Regions from separate parts of the Cellulosimicrobium sp. CpK407 genome, predicted to be linked through region 2. Evidence: predicted binding sites of a transcription regulator. Region 2 holds the regulator's gene; the other holds the start of a gene.
What was found. Region 2 encodes Rex, which represses fermentation and respiration genes when NADH is low (regulators of the CRP and FNR family bind a similar motif). Its sites were predicted from a motif close to CTTGTGAANNNNTTCACAAG; they were not measured.
Positions count from the first base shown of each region.

Region 1: the regulator Rex is predicted to act here: its motif matches at 4,580-4,599, upstream of mqo (malate dehydrogenase (quinone)).

Region 1 covers NZ_JBGNYC010000001.1:166,723-175,098, reverse strand. The annotation lists gene ABWU78_RS00805 (M24 family metallopeptidase) at 1-154, shown strand, start outside; gene ABWU78_RS00800 (class I SAM-dependent methyltransferase) at 151-756, shown strand; gene ABWU78_RS00795 (MFS transporter) at 767-2,170, opposite strand; gene ABWU78_RS00790 (TetR/AcrR family transcriptional regulator) at 2,293-2,868, shown strand; gene ABWU78_RS00785 (pyridoxine/pyridoxamine 5'-phosphate oxidase) at 2,865-3,554, shown strand; gene ABWU78_RS00780 (maleylpyruvate isomerase family mycothiol-dependent enzyme) at 3,545-4,378, shown strand; gene mqo (malate dehydrogenase (quinone)) at 4,614-6,134, shown strand; gene ABWU78_RS00770 (hypothetical protein) at 6,313-6,729, opposite strand; gene ABWU78_RS00765 (helix-turn-helix domain-containing protein) at 6,820-7,773, shown strand; gene ABWU78_RS00760 (fatty acid desaturase family protein) at 7,929-8,376, shown strand, end outside.
Region 2 covers NZ_JBGNYC010000038.1:7,328-15,703, forward strand. The annotation lists gene ccsB (c-type cytochrome biogenesis protein CcsB) at 1-13, opposite strand, end outside; gene resB (cytochrome c biogenesis protein ResB) at 17-1,903, opposite strand; gene ABWU78_RS15315 (cytochrome c biogenesis CcdA family protein) at 1,905-2,660, opposite strand; gene ABWU78_RS15320 (TlpA family protein disulfide reductase) at 2,768-3,400, opposite strand; gene ABWU78_RS15325 (histidine phosphatase family protein) at 3,528-4,199, opposite strand; gene ABWU78_RS15330 (MarR family winged helix-turn-helix transcriptional regulator) at 4,270-4,800, opposite strand; gene ABWU78_RS15335 (YceI family protein) at 4,973-5,524, shown strand; gene ABWU78_RS15340 (redox-sensing transcriptional repressor Rex) at 5,635-6,309, opposite strand; gene ABWU78_RS15345 (glutaredoxin family protein) at 6,368-6,661, opposite strand; gene ABWU78_RS15350 (HAD family hydrolase) at 6,722-7,603, shown strand; gene ABWU78_RS15355 (30S ribosomal protein bS22) at 7,794-7,892, opposite strand; gene ABWU78_RS15360 (acetoin utilization protein AcuC) at 8,114-8,376, opposite strand, start outside.

The DNA of each region.
Region 1 (8,376 bases), on a different contig from region 2:
GCCCGGCATGTGCTTCTCCGTCGAACCGGGCATCTACCTGCCCGGACGGTTCGGCGTGCGGATCGAGGACATCGTCGTCGCGTTCCCGCCGGACGTGCCCGACGGCGCACGCCGCCTCAACACCTCGACGCACGACCTCCAGACCGTCCGATGAGGGACCCGGCGCGCTGGCCCGCCTACAACGCGGCCCAGCGCGGGCGGCCCGTGCGCGACCTGTGCCGCCGGGTCCTCGACCTCGCAGGCCCGGGCGACGGGCGCCTCGCGCTCGACCTGGGCTGCGGGGCGGGCGTCGAGACGGCCGCGATGCTCGACGCCGGGTGGCGCGTCGTCGCGCTCGACCCGGCCCCTGGGACCGGCGACCTGGTGCGTGAGGTCGTCGGGCCGGGCGACCGCGGTCGGCTCACCGTGCACGAGGCCGGCGCCGCGGACGTCTCCACCCTGGTCCGCCCCGCGGCCGTGCAGCTCGTCCACGCGAGCTACGCGCTCCCGCACCTGCCGCGAGCGGTGTTCGACGACGCGTGGCGGCAGGTCCGCGCCGCGCTCTCCCCGGGCGGGTGGCTCGCCGTCGACCTGTTCGGCGACCGCGACTCGTGGGTCGGCGCGCAGGACGAGACCTTCCTGTCGCGCGCCGAGGTGGACGACCTCCTCGCCGGGCTGGACGTCGTGGTGCTCGACGAGGTCGAGGAGGACGGCGAGGCGTTCAGCGGGCCGAAGCACTGGCACACGTACGCCGTGGTCGCCCGAGCACCGGGCTGAGCGTGCACGCTCAGGCGGCGGCGTCCGCGGTCGCGCGCACCTTCTCGTTGCGGATGCCGACCCAGCTCAGCACGCCGCCGAGGACGAGCAGCGCCGCCGTGACGACGAGCGAGCGGTGGAAGCCGTCGAGATCGAGCACGCCGCCGACGATCACGCCCGCGAACGCGATGACGACCAGGCCCGCGACGCGGGACACCGCGTTGTTCACCGCCGAGCCGATCCCAGCGTCCGCTGCGGGGATCGAGCCGAGGATGGCGGACGTGAGCGGGGCCACGGTCATCGCGAGGCCGAGGCCGAAGAGCAGGAGACCCGGGAGGACCTGGGTGACGTAGACGGCGTCGTCGGTCGTCGTGAGCAGCAGCAGGTAGCCGGCCCCGCCGACGATCGGCCCGACCGTCATGAACAGGCGCGGGCCGTAGCGGCCCGCGAGCGCCCCGAACCGCGTGGAGAGCGCGAGGAGCACGAGGGTCACCGGGAGCTGGGCGAGCCCGGCGGCCGTCGCGCTGTACCCGCCGACCTGCTGCAGGAACAGCGTGACGACGAACCCGCCGAAGTAGAGCGCCCCGTAGATGGCGGCGGTCGCGAGGTTGCCCCACGCGAAGTTGCGCACGCGGAACAGGCGCGGCGGGAGCATGGGGTCGGGGGCGCGACGCTCCCACCCGACGAACACCACGAGGCACGCGACCCCGACGACGCACGGCCCCCACACCACCGGGCTCGCCCACCCGAACCGGCCCTGCTCGATGAGCGCGAACACGGTGCCGGCGAGCCCGACGGCGGCGAGCGTCGCCCCGGCGACGTCGATGCGGCGTCGCCCGTCTGGGCCGCCCGCGGCCCCCGGCTCCTCCGCAGCGGACCGCGGGACGCCGCGCAGCAACCACAGCGTCACCGCGACGGGGAGCACGTTGATCCAGAACACCCAGCGCCACGAGATGGTGTCGATGAGGATCCCGCCGAGCAGGGGGCCGACGAGCGACGCGGTGCTGGTCCACGCGGTCCAGGAGCCGATGGCACGGGACTGCCGCTCGCCGTCGAACGTCGAGATGATCATGGCGAGCGAGCTGGGCACGAGCAGCGCACCCGCGACGCCCTGGAGCCCGCGCGCGACGACGAGGAACAGCCCGTCGGGGGCGAGCGCGCACGCGACGGACGTCACCGCGAAGCCGACGAGGCCGATCGCCATGATGCGACGCCGGCCGTGGACGTCGGACAGCGAGCCCGCCAGGAGGATGAGCGCGCCGAGCGTGATCATGTACGCGTCGACGACCCACTGCTGCAGTGCGAGACCCGTGACCGGCCCGGTCGTCAGCTCGGCGGAGATCGCGGGCAGCGCGACGTTGACCACCGAGCCGTCCAGGAACGACACGAACGACGCGAGGACCGCGACCACCAGCACTCGCTGCTGCACCGTCACCGACCCACCGTACGACTCGACTCTCATGCCGTCCCGACCGAGGCGACCGGGACGGCGTGACGCGCGGTGCTCCGCGGGGCGGCCGATCGACACCATACCTAGAGGTAGGTATGGTGACAGCCATGACGACGACCGACGCCCGTGCGCGCCTCGTCGCCGCCGCGCAGGAGCTGTTCTGGGCCCAGGGCGTCGGCGCGACCAGCCCGCGCGAGGTCCTCGCCGCGAGCGGCGTGGGCCAGGGCAGCCTCTACCACCACTTCCCCACCAAGCACGACCTCGCCGCGGCGGCCGTCCACGCCACGACGACCGCCGGGCTCGACGCGGCGCACCGCGACCTCGACGCTGACGGGACCGCCGTCGAGCGCCTCGTCCGCTACCTCGAACGGCCGCGGCCCGCGCTCGCCGGGTGCAAGGTCGGGCGCCTCGTGAGCGACCAGGCCGTCATGGACGACGCCACGCTGGCGGCGGAGGTCCGGACCTACTTCCGCGGGCTCGTCGACCTGGCCGCCGCCGTCCTGGCGGAGGACGGGCTGCCCGACGACGCCGCCCGCGACCGCGCGCTCGCCGCCGTCGCGATCGTGCAGGGCGGGTACGTCCTGGCACGCGCCCTCGACGACCCCGACGCGATGACCGCGGCAGCCCGCGGGTTCGTCGCGCTCCTGGACCCTCGACCCGCCGACCCGCCGGAGGACGCATGACCGCCGCACCCGACCGCCCGTCCCTGCGCGAGCGCCTGCGCGCGCTGCCGGTGCTCGGCGCCGACCTGCCCGGCCTCGACGTCGACGCGGCACCCGACGAGCCCAGCACGCTCTTCGTCGACTGGCTCCTGGAGGCGATCGACGCCGGTCTGCCGGCACCGCACGCGGCAACCCTCTCGACCGCCGACGCGAGCGGCCGGGTCGACGCCCGGACGCTGATCCTCAAGGACGTCGACGGCGACGGCTGGGTCTTCGCCACCCGCGCCGACTCGCCCAAGGGCCTGGCGCTCGCGGAGAACCCGAACGCCGCGCTGACGTTCTTCTGGCGCGAGCACGGCCGCCAGGTGCGGGTGCGCGGTCCGGTGGTCCCGCTCGGCCCCGACGCGTCCGCCGCCGACTTCCTCGCGCGCTCCGACGCCTCCCGCGCGACCGCGCTCGCGGGACCGCAGAGCGACCCGCTCGCGTCGCAGGACGCGTACCGGACCGCGTGGGACGCGGCGCTCGCACGGGTCCGCACCGAGCCCGGACTCGTCCTCGACGCGTGGACCGCGTACGCGCTGGAGCCCACGAGCGTCGAGTTCTGGGCGTCCTCGCCCGAGGGCCAGACCCGCCTCCGCTACGCCGCGGCCGCGGACACCCGGACCGCAGCACCCCCCACCTGGACGAAGGAGCTCCTGTGGCCCTGACCGGAACCAGCCCGCTCGCGCTCCCCGACGTCGAGGACGCGCGCCACGACGCACGGTCCGCGCTCGCCGCCGTCACCGCCGCGACGCGCACCCTCGGCGACGACGGCCTCGCCGGCCCCTCGACCCTTCCCGGCTGGTCGCGCAGCCACGTGCTCGCGCACGTCACGGCGATCGGCGAGGCCATGGCCCGCCAGGCGGAGCACGCCGCCCGCGGCGCGCTCGTCGAGGTGTACGACGGCGGAGCCGCCGGCCGCGAGGCCGGCATCCAGGCGGGCGCGGGCCGGTCCGTCGCCGCGCACGTCGTCGCGCTCGAGGCGCTCGCCGAACGCCTCGACGCCGCGTGGCCGGAGCCCGGGTCGTCCGGGTGGGACGCCCCCGTGACCTACCGCGACGGGACCGTCGCCGACGCGCTCGTCGCATGGTGGCGCGAGGTCCGCGTCCACGCCGTGGACCTCGACGCCGGGATCGGCCTCGACACCTGGCCGCGCTCCCTCGACCTCCACCTCCTCGACTTCCTCGGGGTCCGGCTCGCGGACGACGTCGTGGTCGAGCTCGCGAGCGAGCCCACCGTGCTCGGGGTGGGTCCGGGCGGCCTTCGCCTCGCTGCCGAACCCGGGATCTCTCCCGACTCGGAGACTCCCCTGGGGAGCGACCCCGGGTTCGACGCGCGAGCCGGTGTCGTCGTCCGGGGTCGCCTGACCGACGTCGCCGCCTGGCTCGCGGGCCGCGCCCCCGACGCCGCACCCCTCGCGTTCCGCTCCGGCGAACCGGTCGCCCTTCCCGAGATCAGCCCCTGGCCCTCCCCGTACTCGCCGCCGCGGTAGACCCGCGTCGGGGTTCGACGCGTGGCCGGGTCTCGGGCGCGAGCCGAACCCGCCGCTCGAGCGGCGGAGCCTCTGAGCCCTCCGCGACCTGCTCTCCCTCGGCGGACGGGGGTCCCGGGGTGCGGGTGAGACGTCCGGCCTGTGCCGGTCGGGACGTTCGTCCCGCGAAAGTGTGACGCACGCCCGTGACGGAACGCACACTTAGTGCACTCTTTCACAAGCGTAGAATCGGAGCGTGTCGAGTCGAGCGAGCAACCCCGCAAGCAGCGCAGACCAGATCGACGTAGCCCTCATCGGCGGTGGCATCATGAGCGCCACGCTGGGAGCCCTCCTCAAGGTCCTGGAGCCTTCCTGGACCGTGCGCATCTACGAGCGTCTGGACGCCGTGGCGCAGGAGTCGTCGAACCCGTGGAACAACGCCGGGACCGGCCATGCCGCCCTGTGCGAGCTGAACTACACGCCGGAGAAGGCGGACGGCTCGATCGACATCACCAAGGCGGTGAAGATCAACGAGCAGTTCGAGGTGTCGCGCGAGTTCTGGCACCACCTGCTCACCACCGGCGCCCTCCCCCAGCCCGCGAGCTTCATCTCCCGCACGCCGCACATGACATTCGTGCGCGGCGCGGAGAACGTCGACTACCTGCGCCGCCGGTTCGAGACGCTGCGCCGGCACCCGCTCTTCAGCGAGCTCGAGTTCAGCGACGACCCGGCCGTGATCGCCGAGTGGGCCCCGCTCCTCGTCGCGGAGCGCGACGGCGACGAGCCGGTCGCGGCGACGCGCGCGACGAGCGGCACGGACGTCGACTTCGGCGCCCTCACGCAGCAGCTCGTCGACTACCTCGTCTCGCAGGGCACGCAGCTCTACCTCGAGCACGAGGTGAAGAACCTCAAGAAGACGAAGGACGGCCGCTGGCGTCTGACGGTCAAGGACCGCTCGTGGAACGCCCCGAAGCGCCGCTCGACGGTCGAGGCGCGGTTCGTGTTCGTCGGCGCGGGCGGTGGCGCCCTGCCGCTGCTCCAGGCCGCGGGCATCCCCGAGGCCAAGGGTTACGGCGGCTTCCCCATCAGCGGCGAGTTCCTGCGCACCGACAGCCCCGAGCTCGTCGCGCAGCACCAGGCCAAGGTGTACGGCAAGGCCGACGTCGGCTCCCCGCCCATGTCCGTCCCGCACCTGGACACGCGCGTCGTCGACGGCAAGACGTACCTGATGTTCGGCCCCTATGCCGGGTTCAGCCCCAAGTACCTCAAGAAGGGCAAGTACCTCGGGCTGTTCACGTCGCTGCGCCTGCACAACCTCGGCTCGATGGTCGGTGCGGGCCTGAAGAACCTCGACCTCACCCAGTACCTGGTCGGCCAGCTCCTGGCGAGCCCGGAGACCAAGTTCACGGCGCTCCAGGGCTTCATGCCGACGGCGCACCCCAAGGACTGGGAGACCATCACCGCCGGCCAGCGCGTGCAGGTGATCAAGAGGGACAAGGACGGCAAGGGCGTCCTCGAGTTCGGCACCGAAGTCATCGCCGCCGGCGACGGCTCCATCGCGGGCCTGCTCGGGGCCTCGCCGGGCGCGTCGACCGCGGTCCCCGCGATGATCGACCTGCTGGAGCGCTGCTTCCCCGCGCGCTTCACCAAGTGGCGCCCCGAGCTCGCGACGATGATCCCGAGCCTCGGCCACGCCCCCTGGGAGGCCGAGGAGCTCGAGGGTCTCGACCAGCTCACCGGCGGCGCGGACGTCGACGCGGTCGGCTCGCGCGCCTGACCAGGATCTGACGCCCCTCCCCCACGACGGCCCGGACCTCCACGAGGTCCGGGCCGTCGCGTCTCTGTCGCCACGTCTCTGTCGCCCCCTCTCTGTCGCGGCGTCTCTGCAGCCGCCTCCTTGCCGTCCTGGCCGTCTCGCGTCCGTCGTCGTGCGTTCGCCGCGGGCACCGACCGCGTCAGCGCGGGAGCGGCACGCGCCGCGCCGCGCTCGGCGGACGCCGGTTCGACGTCGGCGGCTCGGCGAGCGTCGCCGACGCCTGCGCCGGGGCACCCCGCACGCCGTCGCGCACGGCAGGGTTCGGGACGACGCGCCGCAGGACGAGCTCGGCCGCGACCGCGTGCGGGTCGACGTGCGCGCCCTGCGCGTCAGGGCGCGAGGCCGCCGCCCGCAGGTCGGCGTCGAGACGCTGCGCGTCGCGGTCCGGGCGCTCGCCGTCGACCGACCGGTCGCCCCACGCGCCGGCACCGGGCCACGCGCCGTCGGACCCCGCGGGGAACCACGGTCGCGCGGGGTCCTCGCGCCGCACCGCGAGCGCCGCGACGGTCGGGCCGACGACGAGGAGAAGAACCACCACACCCCAGAAGATGTCCATGCCCCCACCCTTCCGCCGGGCGGCTCCGCCGACGAGTGGCAGGACTGACACCTCTCGACAAGATCCCGCCACGGGCGTAGCGTGCCGTGCATGGTGCACTCCGTCGCTGCCGTCGTGTGCGATGGCCTGGCCCCGTTCGAGTTCGGCGTCGTATGCGAGGTGTTCGGCCTCGACCGGAGCGAGGACGGCGTCCCGCCGTTCGACTTCCGCGTGTGCGGCCCGGTCGCCGGGTCGCCCGTCCGCACGTCGGTCGGCGCGCAGGTCGTCCCCGACCACGGGCTCGACGCGACGGACGACGCCGACCTCCTCATCGTCCCGGCGATCCGCATCGGCTCGCACTACCCGCCCGAGGTGCTGGACGCGGTCCGACGCGCGTCGGACCGCGGCGCGCTGCTGCTGAGCGTGTGCTCCGGGGTGTTCGTGCTCGCCGCGGCCGGCGTGATCGAGGGGCGGCGCGTCACGACCCACTGGATGCACGCCGACGAGCTGCGTCGCCGGTACCCGAGCCTGGACATCGACCCGGACGTGCTGTTCGTCGACGACGGCAACCTCGTGACGAGCGCCGGGACCGCAGCGGGGATCGACGCGTGCCTGCACCTCGTGCGGCGCGAGCTCGGGGCCAAGGTCGCGAACACGATCGCGCGGCGCATGGTCGTGGCGCCCCAGCGCGAGGGCGGTCAGCGCCAGTTCATCGAGCGCCCGGTCCCGGAGTGCGAGGAGGACTCGTTCGCCGAGCTGCTGGAGTGGATGACCGAGCACCTCGACGAGTCGCTCACGGTGCGCGACCTGGCGCGCCGGGCCCACACGTCGGAGCGGACGTTCGCGCGTTCGTTCGTCGCCCAGACGGGCACGACGCCGCTCGCGTGGCTGACGTCGCAGCGCGTCGCGCACGCGCAGTCGCTGCTCGAGGAGTCGTCGCTCGACCTCGAGGAGGTCGCGCGGCGCTGCGGTTTCGGGTCGGCGGCGCTCCTGCGCCACCACTTCCGGCGCGCGGTCGGCATCACGCCGACGGAGTACCGCCAGACGTTCCGCTTCGCCGCCTGACCACGACGCCGCCCGTCCGGCTCCTGCGCGAGTTCTTCACGTGACGCGCTCGCATGCGCAACCTACGGTCCCGTAGGGTGGGGGTCATCTGCAGCACGAGCACCCGCTCACCTCCGCGGCTGGGAAGTCGACACCGACACCCTGCGAGGCCGCACATGACCTCTGCCGCAGTGCGCCCGGGCTTCCGGGCCACCCGTCCCCGCACCGACGAGCCGGGCGCCGTCACCAGCACGTACAGCGCGCTGTCGCGCACCGTGCGCGACGCCGGCCTGCTCCACCGGACGCACGGCTACTACCTGTGGACCCTCGCCGTGCTGACGCTCGCGCTCGGCGGCGCCGTCGCCGGGTTCGTCCTCCTCGGCGACTCGTGGTTCCAGCTCCTGATCGCCGGGGCGCTCGGCCTGATCTTCACCCAGTTCGCGTTCGTCGCCCACGAGGCGTCGCACCGGCAGGTCTTCGCGTCCGGCCCGGCGAACGACCTCCTGGGTCGCATCCTCGCGAACGGCGTGGTGGGGATCAGCCACTCGTGGTGGATGAACAAGCACACGCGCCACCACGCGAACCCCAACCAGCGCGGCAAGGACCCGGACATCGCCCCGGACG
Region 2 (8,376 bases):
CGGCTACGGTCATCGGTCAGCCTTTCGTGCGCGGTCGCGCGGTCGGGTCCTGTGCGGGACGCGCGGTGGAGCGGGTGCGGTCGGCCGGTGCGCGTCCCGACGACGTGGTGAGGTCACCCTCACCCGATGGTGCCACGCCCGGGAGCGCGGCGAGAAGCGAGTCCACCTCGCCCTGGAGCCCGGCATCGTCCCCGCGGGCGAGACCCGCGACGGCGACGACGGTGCGCTCGCGCGGGCCGTCGTCCCCGTCACCGGGCACCTCCTCGCGCCACGCGCGCACCCACACGCGGCGGCGCGGGGTGAACAGCGAGACGGCGAGACCCGCGAGCGCGCCGAGCGAGAACACGAGCACCCACGTGAGCGACGGGTCGTGCCGCAAGTCGAGGGCGACGTAGCGCGGCAGCGAGTCGAACGTGATCGTGCCGAGGCCGTCGGGCAGGTCGACCGTCTCGCCCGGGGCGACGAGCAGCTTCACGCGCTCGCCGTCCGCGTCGACCGACGGCGTGAGATCGTCCGTGTCGAGGCGGTAGACGTTCTGCGGCAGGCCCTCGTCGAGACCGAGGTCGCCCCGGTAGACCTCGAGCACGAGGAGCGGGTTGATCGGCTGCGGGTACACCGACTCCGCGGTCTCGCCGTCCTCGCTGAGCTGGGCCGTCGGGAGGAAGTACCCGACGAGCCCGATCTGGTCGAGGCCGGACGACACGTCGGGCACCTTGATGACGCCGCGCGAGGTGTACATCGTGTCCTCGGGCAGGAACGGCACGCGGCCCGAGAACGCCACCTCGCCGTCGGCGTCGTGCACCGTGACCTCGGGCGCGAACCCGTTGCCCTGGAGGTAGATCTTGGCGCCGCCCGCGGTGAGCGGGTGGTTGACCTTGATGGTCTCCTCGTGGGACTCGCCGTCGGGGTCGCGCACGGTGACCGTCGCGGTGAAGTCGCGCGACTGCGCGAACGCGACGGAGTCCTGGGCGAACTCCGACTCGAACGCGTCGAGCGTCATCGAGAACGGCACGAGCGACGACGGCCGGAACCACGCGCCGTTCTCGAACGTGTCGTAGTCGACGACCGCGTTCGCGAACCCCCGGCCCTCCGTGACGATCGCCTGGCCGCGGTAGTGCAGGAGCTGGCCCGTCGCGACGGCGACCAGGAGGCCGACGAGAGACAGGTGGAACAGCAGGTTGCCGGTCTCGCGCACGTAGCCGCGCTCGGCGGACACCGTCCGTGCCGCGGGCCGCGCGGCGGCACGGCCCCGCGCCGGGGCGGCCTCCTCGGCGCCCGTGTCGACGCGGAACGTCGGCAGCCAGCGGAGCCGGCCGCGCAGGTGGCTGCTCGCCGCCGCGACGACCTCGTCCGGAGAGGCGTCGGTGACGGCGCGCGCCTGCGCGGGGAAGCGGTCGAAGCGTCGCGGCGTGCGCGGGGGCCGCGTGCGCAGCGCCTGCCAGTGCGCCTTGGTCCGCGGCAGGATGCAGCCGACGAGCGAGACGAACAGCAGGATGTAGATCGCGGAGAACCACACCGAGGCATAGACGTCGAAGAAGCCGAGCCGGTCGAGCCACTCCCCCGTCGTCGGGTTCTCCTGCAGGTACCGCAGCACGGCCGCCGGGTCCTGGGGGCGCTGCGGCAGGACGGAGCCGGGCACCGCTGCGACCGCGAGCAGCATGAGGAGCATGAGCGCGACGCGCATGCTCGTGAGCTGCCGCCACGTCCAGCGCAGCGTGCCGCGCCACCCGAGCCTCGGGAGCGCCGGGCCGCCGTCGCCTCCCGCGCCGCCCCCGCCACCCGACGGCGTCCGGTCACCCGGGCCGTCGCCCGCGGAGAACGCGTCGTCGATGCCCTCGGGGCGGTAGCCCGTCGGCGTCGGACGCTCTTCTGATCTCTCGGCCTGGCCGGTCCGCTCGGTCATCTCACACCACCGTCACGTAGCCGTCGATCCAGCCCTGCATGGTCGTCGTCCACGTCGTCCACAGGCCCGTGACCAGCGCGAGGCCGATGAGCACGAGCAGCCCGCCGCCGATCCGCATGATCGCGAGGCGGTGCCGGCGCAGGAAGCCGAGCATGCGCTGCGAGCTCTGGAGCCCGAGCGCGATGAGCAGGAACGGCACGCCGAGACCGAGGCAGTAGGCGACCCCGAGGACCGCGCCACGGCCCGCCGAGGCCTCGTTCAGCGACAGCGACTGCACGGCGACGAGCGTCGGACCGAGGCACGGCGTCCAGCCGAGCCCGAACACGATGCCGAGCAGCGGCGCTCCCCACAGCCCCGCCTGAGGGCTCAGGTGCAGGCGCCGCTCGCGCTGGAGGAACGGGACCGCCCCCATGAAGGCGAGCCCCATGAGGATGACGACCACGCCCAGGACGCGAGTGATGACGTCCTCCCAGCGGACCAGGTGCACGCCGACCGCGCCGGCGGCGACCATCAGCGCGACGAACACGAGCGTGAAGCCGGCGACGAAGAGCCCGACGCCCGCGAGGACGCGGCCGCGGCTCGGCGCCGCGACCCGCGTGGCCGTCGTCGTCCCTCCGGACGCGCCACGCCCGCTCCCGGCGTTCGCCGCGGCCATGCCCGAGACGTACCCGACGTAGCCGGGCACGAGCGGCAGCACGCACGGCGAGGCGAAGGAGACGAGCCCCGCCAGGATCGCCACCGGGACCGCCAGCAGCATCGACCCGCTCCAGACCGTCGCGGCGAACGTGTCGCCGACGCTCGTCGCGGCGGCGGGGAGCGCGGCGGCCGGGACGGTGGCGGCGAGGGACGCGAGGGTGACCACGGTCAGCCGGCCGCCTCGTCCTCGGCGAGCACGTCGTCGACGAGCGCGTTCAGGGTCGAGCCCTCGGCGAGCCCGATGACGCGTGCCGCGACGCGGCCCTCGCGGTCGAGCACGACCGTCGACGGGACCGCCTGGAGCGGCACCGTGCCGGAGAGCGCCGCGACGACCTCCCCGCTGCGGTCGTCGATCGACGGGTACGGCACCTCGAACCGGCGCTGGAACGCCTGCGCGGCCCCGGCCTCGTCCGTCGTGTTGATGCCGAGCACCTGCACGCCGTCGTCGGCGCGGTCGTTCGCGAGGGCCACGAGGTCGGGCGCCTCGGCGCGGCACGGCGCGCACGCGGCGTACCAGGTGTTGAGCACGACCACGTCGCCCAGCCAGGCGCTCGTGTCGACCGGCTCGCCCTCGTAGTCGGTGCCGGTGAGCGCGACGACGTCGCCCCGCTCGCCCGCGTCCCAGGTGCGGACCGAGCCGTCGCCGGAGACGTAGCCCTGCCCCACGACGTCCGTCGTCGCGCCGGAGTCCTGGGCGCACGCCGCGAGGCCGAGCGTCGCGGCGAGCACGACGCCCGCGGTCAGCACGCGGCGGACGGGCGGGAGGGCGCGCGCGGCACGCGCGCGCGAGCTGGCGGTCACAGCGGCATCACGGGAGGCACCCTGCCCGGGGTTCCTGGACGCCACCTGGGAGACGTGACCTCCGCCACTCCCGAACGGGACGGTTCGGGCGTCCGGACGGCGACGACTGCGCGAGACATGACCGACGTCACGCCCCCGCGACGGTCGCGGCGCCCGGGAGGAGGTCGGCGACCGGCTCGGAGTAGTGCAGGCCGACGAGGCGGTCGTCCTCGAAGTGCAGCGACGTGAGCGACGCGAGCGAGCACTGCCGCTTGCGCGGGTCGTGCCACAGGCGGCGGTTCTCGAAGCTCAGGCGCGTGAGCCACACGGGGAGCTGGTGGCTCACGAGGAGCGCCTCGTGGCCCGCGGCCTTGTCCCGGGCGTCGGCGACCGCGGCGCGCATGCGCGCGACCTGCTCGGTGTACGGCTCGCCCCAGGACGGCCGGAACGGGTTCCACAGGAAGCGCCAGTGCTGCGGGTGGCGCAGCGACCCGTCCCCGACGCCGAAGGTCATGCCCTCGAAGTGGTTCGCGGCCTCGATGAGCCGGTCGTCGGTGCCGAGCTCGAGCCCGAACGCCTCGGCGGCGGGCGTCGCCGTCTCCTGGGCGCGCTGGAGCGGCGACGCGACGACGACGGCGAGGTCCGCGCGGGGGCGGGACGCGCCGTCGGGCCCGGGCTCGCCCGCGAGGTGCGCGGCGACGCGGCGGGCCATCTCGTGGCCTCGCTCGGAGAGGTGGTAGCCGGGGATGCGGCCGTAGAGGACGCCGTCGGGGTTGTGGACCTCGCCGTGGCGCAGGAGGTGGACGATGGTGGAGACCATGCGCACCAGTGTCCCGCACTCCCGGCCCTGACCGGCACCCGCGGGCCGGCGGCTCCCGGAGCGACCCGGGTCAGGAGTCGCGGTCGGCCTTGCACGCCTCGGCGACGGCCGCCATCGCCTCGCCGAGCGCCCGGAACTGCTCCGGCGTGAGCACGTCGACCATGAACCGGCGCACGGCGGCCACGTGGGCGGGAGCCGACGCCACGAGGACGCGGTAGCCCTCGGTCGTCATCTCGCAGTTGACCCCGCGGCGGTCGCCCGTGCTCGCCGAGCGCCGGACCAGGCCGCGTGCCTCCATGCGCGCCACGGTGTGGGTCACGCGGCTGCGGGACCGGGCGAGCCCGTCGGCGAGGGCGGACATCCGCAGCGTGTGGTCCGGGCTCTCCGAGAGCCGCACCAGCAGCTCGTACTCGTTGAGCGACACGTCCGACCGCTCCTCGTGGTCGCGCCCCAGCGACTCGATGAAGCGCACGGTCCCGTCGAGGTAGGCGCGCCACAGGCGCTGCTGCTCGGCGTCGAGCCAGCGCGGCTCCGCGCTCGCGGCCGCGGTGGTCCCGCGGGCGGTCGTCGTCAGCTGGTGGTCGACGTCGTTGCTGGTCATGGGTCCTCGGGCGCTGGCGGACGGGGGCGGGTTCAGGGGTGGAACCTCGCCGAACATTGTTCCACCTCACCGGGAATAGACGGATCACCCCCTGCTGTTGATACGCTCGTACGAAGTTGAACCTTCAACCAAGTTCGGTCCCCCGGGACCCTCGACCCCTTCAGGAGCACCCATGGCCACGCCGCTGCCCGCCGGGCTCAACGCCGGTACCTACGCCCTCGACTCGTCCCACTCGCAGGCGGCCTTCACGGTCCGCCACGCCGGCATCTCCAAGGTGCGCGGCACGCTCGCCATCACGGCCGGCACCATCACCGTGGGCGACGACCTCGAGTCGACCTCCGTGACCGCCGAGCTCGACGCCGCGTCCGTGAGCACGGGCGACGCGAACCGCGACAACCACCTGCGCAGCGCGGACTTCTGGGACGCCGAGAACAAGCCGACGTGGACCTTCGCGTCGACCAGCATCTCCGGCGACGGCGACGACTTCGTCGTGGCGGGCGACCTGACCATCAACGGCGTGACCAAGCCGGTCGAGCTCGAGACCGAGTTCGCGGGCACCGCGACCGACCCGTTCGGCAACGCGCGCGCCGGGTTCGAGGCGACCACGGAGATCTCCCGCAAGGAGTTCGGCCTCACCTGGAACGCCGCGCTCGAGACCGGCGGCGTGCTCGTGGGCGACAAGATCAAGATCGCCCTCGACGTCTCGGCCATCAAGCAGGCCTGACGACCGGCTCCCGGGACACTCTTCCCCGGTACCGTTCCCCGAAACACTGCACCCCCGGCAGGGGTGCCGCCCCGAGGGGCCGCGTGCGCGAGCACGCGGCCCCTCGTCGTTCAGCGGTCCTGCGCCTCGGCGAGCGCGCGCGCCTGGGAGTGGAACGCGAGGATCTGCAGCTCGCTGCCGACGTCCACGCCGCGCACGTCGACGTCCGCGGGCACCTGCAGCGCACGCGGCGCGAAGTTGAGGATCTCCCGCACGCCCGCCGCCACGACCCGGTCCGCGACGGACTGCGCGTGCGCCGCCGGCGTCGCGAGGACCACGATCGACACCTTCTCCCGCGCCACGACCTCCTCCAGCGCGTCGACGTGCTCGACGACGAGGCCCGCCGCCCGCGTGCCCACGACCTCCGGCGACGCGTCGAGGAGCGCCGCGACGTGGAAGCCCCGCTGCTCGTACCCCGAGTAGTTCGCGAGCGCGTGCCCCAGGTTGCCGATCCCGACGATCGCGATGCGGTGCTCGTCCACGAGCCCCAGCGCCTCGGTGATGTACTGCGCGAGCGAGTCCACGTCGTAGCCCACGCCGCGCGTGCCGAACGAGCCCAGGAACGACAGGTCCTTGCGGAGCTGCGCCGGACCGACGCCGGAGAGCTCGGCGAGCTCGACCGACGACGTCGTCGCGACGCCCCGCGCCACCAGGTCGCGCAGCGCCCGCAGGTAGGACGGGAGCCGCGCCACCGTCGCGCTCGGGATACCCGGCGCCGTCACCTCACCGACTACCTGCTCAGCCACCCGTCACCCCGTCGTCCTGGGACCGTCCTCGTCGACGGTCGCGCTCCACCGGGAGGAATCATCCCAGGTCCGCGCGCGCCGTCGAAATCCGACCCACCGCGCGGGCGAGCCGGCGGGCGTCCACGCGCCAGAACCCCTGCTGCACGCCGCCGACCGTCACGACCGGGACGTACTCGCCGTACTGCTCGCGCAGCGCCGGGTCCGCGTCCGGCGCGTCCACGTCCACCTCCGCCCACGCGACGCTCGCCTCGGCGCACACCGCCGCGACGACGGCGCGCGCGTCGTCGCACAGGTGGCACCCCGCTCGGCCGTAGAGGAGGACGGGAGGGGCCGGCGCGTCGGAGGTGCTCACGCCTCCCAGGGTACGAGGACGCGGCCCCGGGCCGAGCGCGGGACCGCCTAGAGTGGGGACATGGCGACGTCTTCCGGTCCGGGCCCCGTCCCGACCCCCGGGTCGACCGCCTCCGAGGCCGCGCCCGACGCCGGCCGCACACCCCCCGCACCCGCGCACCGCACCGCCGCGTTCTTCGACGTGGACAACACGATCATCCGCGGCGCGTCGTCGTTCCACCTCGCCCGCGCGCTGTACCAGCGGGAGTTCTTCTCGACGCTCGACATCGTGCGCTTCGCCGTGCACCAGGCGCGCTACCTCCTGTTCGGCGAGAACAAGCAGCAGATCGACCGCATCCGGTCCCGCGCGCTCGCCCTCATCGCGGGTCGCTCCGTCGCCGAGGTCACCGCGATCGGGGAGGAGGTCTACGACACCGTCCTCTCGCTGCGCATCTACCCCGGCACGCGCCGCCTGCTCGACGAGCACCTCGCCGCCGGTCACCAGGTGTGGCTCGTCTCCGCGACCCCGGTCGAGATCGGGGAGCTCATCGCCCGCCGGCTCGGGACGACCGGCGCCCTCGGCACCGTCGCCGAGCACGAGGACGGCTTCTACACCGGCCGCCTCGTGGGCGACATGATGCACGGCCGCGCCAAGGCCGCCGGGGTGCGCGCGCTCGCCGAGCGCGAGGACATCGACCTCGACGCGTCCTACGCCTACGGCGACTCGCTCAACGACGTGACGATGATGGAGGCCGTGGGGCACCCGTGCCCCATCAACCCCGACGCCCGCCTGCGCCGCCACGCGCAGGACGTCGGCTGGCCCATCCGCGAGTTCCGCGGCCGACGCCGTCGCGTCGCCCGCAGCAGCGTCCGCACCGCGAGCTGGGCCGGCGCCGCCTGGGCCGCCGCCCTCGTCCTGCGCTCCGTCCGCCGCGCCGTCGACCGCCGCATCTCGCGCCTCTGACCACCCCGCTCCCCCGAGCCGGCGCCCTCGCCCCCGCCCCCGCCCCCGCGAGAGAGAACCCTGGTCCCGCGAGGTAGAGGCCTGGTAGGCCAGGGCTCCACCTCGCGTGATCGTCCGAGACGCGTCGAGCCCGGTCCCTCGGGAGGGGCCGGGCTCGACGGCGGGTCGGCGCGTCAGGACGCGCGCGACGTCACTTCTTGTTGCGACGCTGGTGACGCGTCTTGCGAAGCAGCTTGCGGTGCTTCTTCTTGGCCATGCGCTTGCGGCGCTTCTTGATGACGGAGCCCATACGGTCCTCGCAATGCTCGAGCGGCGTGTCGGTCGGCGACCGGTCGACCGGCCGCGTGTGGTCCACGGTTGATCGGGGCGCCCGGCGACCACGAGGGCGCCGCGAGCCGACCAACACGAGAGAAATCCGCCCCCTAGACTACCCGCTCGCGCTCGTGCCCCGGTACGCCGCCCGGCGCGCGGACCCGCACGACGCCCCGGGCATCCCGGGGGACGACCGCCTCAGTCGAAGTGCGGGTCGAGGCCGAGCAGCGGGAAGACGGCGCGGCGCGTGGCCGCGACGGCGCGGTCGACGTCGTCGTCGGGGTCGTAGCCGCTGCTCCAGCGGCGCACGTCGACGGGCGGGCCGAAGGCGAGCGGGGCGTCGAACCCGGCGACCTCGGCGACGCGGGCGCGCCACTCCTCGGGCAGCGGCTCGCCCGCCGTCACCGGCCGGTGCACGACCTCCCCCACGACCGCCGTCCACACGAGCGGCACGACGCGCG